DNA from 3 places in the Roseateles sp. FW301-B2 genome. Region 2 is predicted to be linked to each of the others. Evidence: riboswitches for the same ligand, from Rfam matches in the RefSeq annotation. Region 2 holds a riboswitch; each other region holds the start of a gene.
What was found. Region 2 has a riboswitch for glycine ahead of AC3WQY_RS08680 (branched-chain amino acid ABC transporter substrate-binding protein). Riboswitches for the same ligand answer to the same signal wherever they lie in the genome.
Positions count from the first base shown of each region.

Region 1: linked by a shared signal. The riboswitch ahead of AC3WQY_RS20995 (D-amino acid dehydrogenase) and the one ahead of AC3WQY_RS08680 (branched-chain amino acid ABC transporter substrate-binding protein) in region 2 are both predicted to bind glycine.
Region 3: linked by a shared signal. The riboswitch ahead of gcvT (glycine cleavage system aminomethyltransferase GcvT) and the one ahead of AC3WQY_RS08680 (branched-chain amino acid ABC transporter substrate-binding protein) in region 2 are both predicted to bind glycine.

Region 1 covers NZ_JBYTBE010000039.1:33,831-36,085, reverse strand. Annotated here, with positions in the region: gene AC3WQY_RS20995 (D-amino acid dehydrogenase) at 1-1,277, opposite strand, end outside; glycine riboswitch at 1,362-1,475, opposite strand; glycine riboswitch at 1,477-1,569, opposite strand; gene AC3WQY_RS20990 (alpha/beta hydrolase) at 1,643-2,255, shown strand, end outside.
Region 2 covers NZ_JBYTBE010000009.1:110,640-112,894, reverse strand. Annotated here, with positions in the region: gene AC3WQY_RS08685 (FAD-dependent monooxygenase) at 1-980, shown strand, start outside; glycine riboswitch at 1,092-1,184, shown strand; gene AC3WQY_RS08680 (branched-chain amino acid ABC transporter substrate-binding protein) at 1,352-2,255, shown strand, end outside.
Region 3 covers NZ_JBYTBE010000021.1:19,856-22,110, forward strand. Annotated here, with positions in the region: gene AC3WQY_RS15140 (ATP-binding protein) at 1-421, opposite strand, end outside; gene AC3WQY_RS15145 (response regulator) at 418-1,077, opposite strand; glycine riboswitch at 1,188-1,291, shown strand; glycine riboswitch at 1,301-1,413, shown strand; gene gcvT (glycine cleavage system aminomethyltransferase GcvT) at 1,473-2,255, shown strand, end outside.

The DNA of each region.
Region 1 (2,255 bases), on a different contig from region 2:
TGCAACTGCCGTGGCCTGCATGTCGCGGCGGTGAAGGCGTAATCCAGCGCTGGCTGTCGGCCGCTGACGATGTCGGCGATGGCCGCGCCGGAGCCGCAGGCATGGGTCCAGCCCAGCGTGCCATGGCCCGTGTTGAGGTACAGGCCGGCCACCTTGCTGGCGCCGATATAGGGCAGGTTGGAGGGCGTGGCCGGGCGCAGGCCGGTCCAGTACTGGGCGCCCTGGCCATCGGTCATGTGCGGGAAGAGCTCGCGCGTGCGGCGCACGATGGCCTCGCAGCGCACCAGATTGAGCTCGGTGCTGTAGCCGTTCAGCTCGGCCGTGCCGGCGATGCGCAGGCGGTCGCCCAGGCGCGAAAACACCAGCTTGTACTCGTCGTCGGTGAGCGAGACCTGGTAGCTGTGCGCCGGCGCGATCACCGGCAGCGTGACCGAGTAGCCCTTGGCGGGATAGATGTTGAGCGAGACGCCAAGCTCGCGCGCCAGCTGGCGGCTGAAGGAACCCATGCAGAGCACGAAGCGGTCGGCGCTGCGCCGGCTCACCACGCCCGCGGCGTTGGCGACGATGACGCGCTCCACGCCCTGCCGGCCCTGTTCCAGGCCGAGGATGCGGGTCTCGTACTCGAATCGCACGCCGGCCGCCGCGCAGCGCGCCGCCAGCGCCTGGGTGAAGGCATGGGCATCGCCCGATTCGTCGCTGGGCGTCATGCTGCCGCCGACGATCTTGCCGCGGCATTGCGCCAGCGCCGGCTCGATGGCCACGCAATCGTCGGGCGTCTTCATGTCCAGCTCGCAGCCCTGCTCACGCATGATGCGCGCCGGCTCCTGCGCCGCCTCGAACTCGGCCTCGCTGGTGTAGAAGTGCAGGATGCCCTGGCTGCGCTGGTCGTATTGCAGGCCCAGCTCCTGGCGCAGGCTCTGCAGCTTGGCGCGGCTGTAGAGACCCAGGCTGACGATGTTGCGGATGTTGTGGGCGGTGCGGCCGGGCGTGCATTCGCGCAGGAACTGCAGGCCCCAACGCCATTGCGCGGCGTCGGCGCGCAGGCGGAACAGCAGCGGCGCGTCCTCCTTCATCAGCCATTTCAGGACCTTCAGCGGCGCGCCCGGATTGGCCCAGGGCTCGGCGTGCGAGACCGAGATCTGGCCGCCATTGGCATAGCTGGTTTCCAGGCCAGCGGCGCGCTGGCGTTCGATCACGGTGACCTCATGGCCGGCCGCGCGCAGATACCAGGCGGTGGTGATGCCGGTGACGCCGGCGCCCAGGACGATGACATGCATTGCGAATACTCCGTTCGGGTTGAACGCGCAGGCGTGCAGTCTCTGGCGGAAGTGATGCCAAAAGGGATGCGTGCGCCTGGGCGCGCCGCTCCCGCTGTCCTTGGTGCCTGAGAGATTCGGCGCCGGGCTTGCGGCCCGCGCCTTGCTCCTTCGGCGGCCCCATGCATTGCACATGAGGCACTCTCCAGCATTCGGCTTGAAAGCGGATCCAGTACGGGGCCTGAGCGAGTATGGGAGCTTGCGCCTTCGGCGGCGGCTCGCAGGGCGGGCCGCACTCTCCTGAATCCGGGAGCCAGTGTAGCCCAGGTCTTGCATCCGGCAGGCCGCCGCCTGCGTAGACTGCGGGCAAGCGTGGAGGATGCTGCATGCGCAAGACCATTCTGGGGGCCGGCCTGATGCTGCTGCTGGCCTATGGCGCCGCCATGGCCTGGCTGTACTGGCGCCAGGAGCAGCTGCTGTTCCAGCCCGAGCCGCTGGCCGCCGGCCATCGCTTCGAGCTCGGCGCCGATGTGCAGGACCTGCGGCTGAACGTGCCCGGAGCCACGCTCTCGGCCCTGCATCTGCGCCTGCCCCGGCCCAAGGGCCTGGTGTTCTTTCTGCACGGCAACGCCGGCAATCTGCAGACCTGGTTCGTCAACGCCGATTTCTATCGCCGCGCCGGCTACGACCTCTTCATGCTGGACTACCGCGGCTATGGCAAGAGCAGCGGCCATATCGAGAGCGAGGCGCAGCTGCGCGCCGATGTGCGCGCCGCCTGGGACGCCGTAGCGCCGCAGTACCGCGGGCTCAAGCATGTGATCTATGGGCGCTCGCTGGGCACGGGCCTAGCGGCGGGGCTGGCCGCGGAGGTCGGGCCGGAGCTGACCGTGCTGGTATCGCCCTACGCCAGCATGTCGGCGCTGATGCGCGAGCACTTTCCCTGGGTGCCACCGGGCCTGCTGCGCTACCCGCTGGACACCGGCGCCGACGTGGCCCGGC
Region 2 (2,255 bases):
TGCAGGTGAGCCAGGCCCCGCCCACGCTCAGCCACCCCTGGCTGTTCGGTGCCGGCGGCCAGCCCGAGGTCAGCATCAGCGCGCGCGAGCAGGGCGTGGAGCAGCTCGGTGCCGTGCTCAGCTACGGCCAGCTGGTGGCGCCGCTGCAGGCCGCCTGGCTGCAAGCCTGCGCGCGCGCGCCGCATCGCCTGTCCGCGCGCTTCGGCCAGGGCGTGTCGGCCATCAAGCCCGAGGGCTCGGGCGTGGAGATCGACGCCGGCGATGCCCATCTGGCCGAGCGCTTCGACCTCGCCGTGGTGGCCGAGGGCGGCGTGTTTGCCGAGCAGGCCCGCAAGGCGGTGGCGCGCGACTATGCGCAGAACGCCTGGGTCGGCACGGTGGAGCTGGACCCGGCCGCGCCGCCGGGCGTGGCCTACGAGCGCTTCACCCGCAACGGCCCGCTGGCCCTGCTGCCCCTGCCCGAGCGTGCCGGCCAGCGCCGTGCGGCCCTGGTCTGGTGCCTGCCGCAGGCCGAGGACGAGATCGGCACGCTCAGCGACGCGCAGCGCTTGGCGGTGCTCAACACCCTGCTGCCGCCGGGCCTGCCGCCGCTGCGCGGCATCGGCGCGCTGAAGTGCTTCCCGCTCGGCCTGAACGCCGAGCGCACCCTGGTGGAGGGCCGCGTTGTCCGCATCGGCAATGCCGCCCAGACACTGCACCCGGTGGCCGGCCAGGGGCTCAACCTGGGCCTGCGCGACGCCTATGCGCTGGTGCAGGCGCTGCGCACGGAGGGCGCGATCGACAGCGCGCTGCGCCGCGTGGAATGGCAGCGCGCGCCCGACCGCTGGAGCATGATCGCCGCCACCGATTTCCTGGCGCGCAGCTTTGCCTGGCGCTGGCCCGGCCTGCCGGGCGCACGCGGCCTGGCGCTGGCCGCGCTGCAGGCCGCCCCGCCGCTGAAGCGCGCGCTGGCGCGGCAGATGATGTTCGGAAGGCGCTGAGGCGCCGGCGTCGAGGCGGCCGCAACAAGGGTTAACCCTTGCCTCAGGTATAGTCATCGACTTCACCGCAAGACCGAGGTCGCTTGTCGACCGTCTTGCCGGCCACGAGCCCGAGCGACGTCGGGAGAGTCCGCGTGCCACCCGCGCGGCGCCGAAGGAGCAACCGCCCCGGAAACTCTCAGGCAAACGGACCGATGTCGCGGATGAACTCTGCAGAGTTGCCGGCTGCCTGACGTCCGCCGGTACGCCGAAGGAGCAAGTCTGGCCCCCGGGGGCCGCACGAATCTCTCAGGTGTCAGCAACAGAGGGGGCGACGACCACCGCGGTCCGGTGGCGTCACTTGACCCACCGACGTCGACAAAAGAGATTTCATGAAACCTACCCCATCACGCCTCGGCGGCATCGCCCTGGCCTGCCTCGCCATGTCCGCGCACGCAGCGGAGCCCCTCGTGGTCAAGATCGGCCATGTCGCCGCACTCAGCGGCCCCGCCTCACACCTCGGGCGTGACAACGAAAGCGGTGTCCGCATGGCGATCGAGGAATTGAACGCCAAGGGTCTGCAGATCGGCGGCCGCCCGGCCCGCTTCGTGCTCCTGGCCGAGGACGACGCCGGCGACCCCAAGCAAGGCACTGCCGCGGCGCAGAAGCTCGTGGACAACAAAGTCAACGGCGTCGTCGGCCACCTGAATTCGGGCACCGCAATCCCTGCCGCGCGCATCTACGCCGACGCCGGCATCCCGCAGATTGCGCCGTCGGTGACGAACCCGCGCTACACCCGCCAGGGCTTCAAGACGACCTTCCGGATGGTCGCCGACGACGCCCAGCTCGGTGGCACGCTGGGCCGCTACGCTGCACAGACGCTGAAGGCGAAGACCGTTGCGGTCATCGACGACCGCACCGCCTATGGCCAGGGCGTTGCCAGCGAGTTCGAGAAGGCCGCGAAGGCCGCCGGCGCGACGATCGCCAAACGTGAGTTCACCAACGACAAGGCGACCGACTTCACGGGCATCCTCACCGGCATCAAGGCGGCCAAGCCCGACGTGATCTTCTACGGCGGCATGGACGCGGTGGCCGGCCCGATGCTGCGGCAGATGAAGCAGCTGGGCATCCAGTCGAAGTTCATGGGCGGCGACGGTATCTGCACCGCCGAGTTGCCCAAGCTGGCTTCGGGCCAGGTGCCCGACGGCCAAGTGGTCTGCGCGATCGCTGGTGGCGTTGACGCGGCACAGCGGCCGGCGCTCGACAAGTTCAAGGCCGACTTCAAGAAGAAGTTCG
Region 3 (2,255 bases), on a different contig from region 2:
GCCCGGCCATGCGCTGGCGCACCGCCAGGTCCTGCGCCACCTGCACCACCTGGTAGCGGGTCTGCAGCGAGAACACGCGGAAATGCTTGCCATTGGCGTCCAGGTTCGAGAAGCCCAGTACCGCGCGCTGTGGCAAGAGCGCCTCACCGGGCGAGCGGAACATCGGCACGCCGTCCAAGCCCCAGACCTGCACCATGAAGTCGTAGCTCTTCTGGTCGCCCAGCGGCAGGCTCACCGTGCCGCTGCCGACGCTGCCCTGCAGGGAGAAGGCCATCTGCTGCATGTGGTAGTCGAAGATCTCGTCGGCCTCCTGCAGCGCGGTGCGGTAGGCGCTGCCGCCCTGCACCAGGGCCGAGAGCGAGAAGGCCAACAGCAGGAAGGCGATCAGGCGGTAGCGCAGGGAGCGGGGAAACAGCATCATTCCTTGGGCACCCGGTAGCCCACGCCGCGCACGTTCTGGATCAGCGCCGCACCCAGCTTCTTGCGCAGGCCGTGGATATAGACCTCCACCGCATTGCTGCTGATCTCGTCCTTCCAGCTGTAGAGCTTTTCCTCCAGTTGCTGGCGCGACAGCACCATGCCCGGCCGCGCCAGCAGCGGCTCCAGCACCGCCCATTCGCGCGCCGACAGCGTGACCTGCCGGCCTTCGGCCACCACCTCGCGGGTGGCGGGGTTGATGCTCACGCCGCGGTGTTCGTAGACCGGCTCGGCGCGGCCGCTGGCACGGCGCAGCAGCGCGCGGATGCGCGCCAGCAGCTCGTGCAGCTCAAAGGGCTTGAGCACATAGTCGTCGGCGCCGGCGTCCAGCCCGGCAATGCGCTGCTCGAGCGCGTCGCGGGCGGTGGCGATCAGCACCGGCATGACCTGCTTGCGCGCGCGCAGCGCGCGCAGCACGCTCATGCCATCGCGCTTGGGCAGGCCCAGGTCCAAGAGCACCAGGTCGTAGTTCTGCGCCTGCAGGGCCGCGTCGGCCAGCTCGCCGTCGCGCACCCAGTCGACCGCATAGCTTTCGGCGCGCAGCAACTCGAGCAGTTGCTCGCCAATCATCGGGTCGTCTTCCACCAGCAGCAGTCGCATGCCAAGTCCTCTTGCCGGATTTACGGGGAAGTGAGATTTTCCATGCGCGGCAAGGCCGGCCATTAGACGAGACTTAATTTGCTCGCCCGGCCCCAAAACCATGGCTACAATCCGCGCCGTCAGGAGAGAGCTTTCCACGCAAAGCCGCCGAAGGCGCAGAGGCACTGGTGATCCCACGCTTCGAACGCTCAGGCAAAAGGACTGACAAGACGCCTCGATGCAGGCGTTCCTCACTGGAGAGAGGCGGGTCTTTGTTGAACCCGTCCACCGAAGGGGCAAGCTGTCGGCGATACGCCGGTGGTCAATCTCTCAGGTACCAAGGACAGCGAGGGCATATCCCCCACCATCGGTCTCAGGACCGGGTGGGCTTTCAGAATGCCCTCGGAGTAAGTCCCTTGTCTGCCGCACTCAAGACCACCCCCCTGCACGCTCTGCACATCGAACTCGGCGCCAAGATGGTGCCCTTTGGCGGCTACGACATGCCGGTGCAGTACAAGGAAGGCATCCTCGCCGAGCACAAGCACACGCGCACGGCGGCCGGCCTGTTCGACGTTTCCCACATGGGCCAGCTGCGCCTGGTCGGTGCCGATGCCGCTGCCGCACTGGAAACGATCGTGCCCGTCGACGTGATCGACCTGCCGGTGTTCAAGCAGCGCTATGCGCTCTTCACCAATGAGCAGGGCGGCATCCTCGACGACCTGATGCTGTGCCGCCGCCCCGACGACATCTTTGTGGTGGTGAACGCCGCCTGCAAGGAGCAGGACACCGCGCATCTGCAGGCCAAGATCGGCGGCCGCTGCGAGGTCATCAGCCTGCCCGAACGTGCCCTGCTGGCGCTGCAGGGCCCGCAGGCCGTCACCGCGTTGGCGCGCCTGAACCCAGAGGTGGCCAAGCTCACCTTCATGACCGGCGGCTTCTTCAATCTGGACGGCATCGAGACCTTCCTGACCCGCTCGGGCTATACCGGCGAAGACGGCTTCGAGATCTCGGTGCACAACGACCAGGCGGTGGCGCTGGCGCGCAAGCTGCTGGCCCAAGCCGAGGTCAAGCCCATCGGCCTAGGCGCGCGCGACACCTTGCGCCTGGAAGCCGGCCTGTGCCTGTACGGCCATGACATCAATACCGAAACCACGCCGGTGGAAGGCGCGCTGACCTGGGCGATCCAGAAGGTGCGCCGC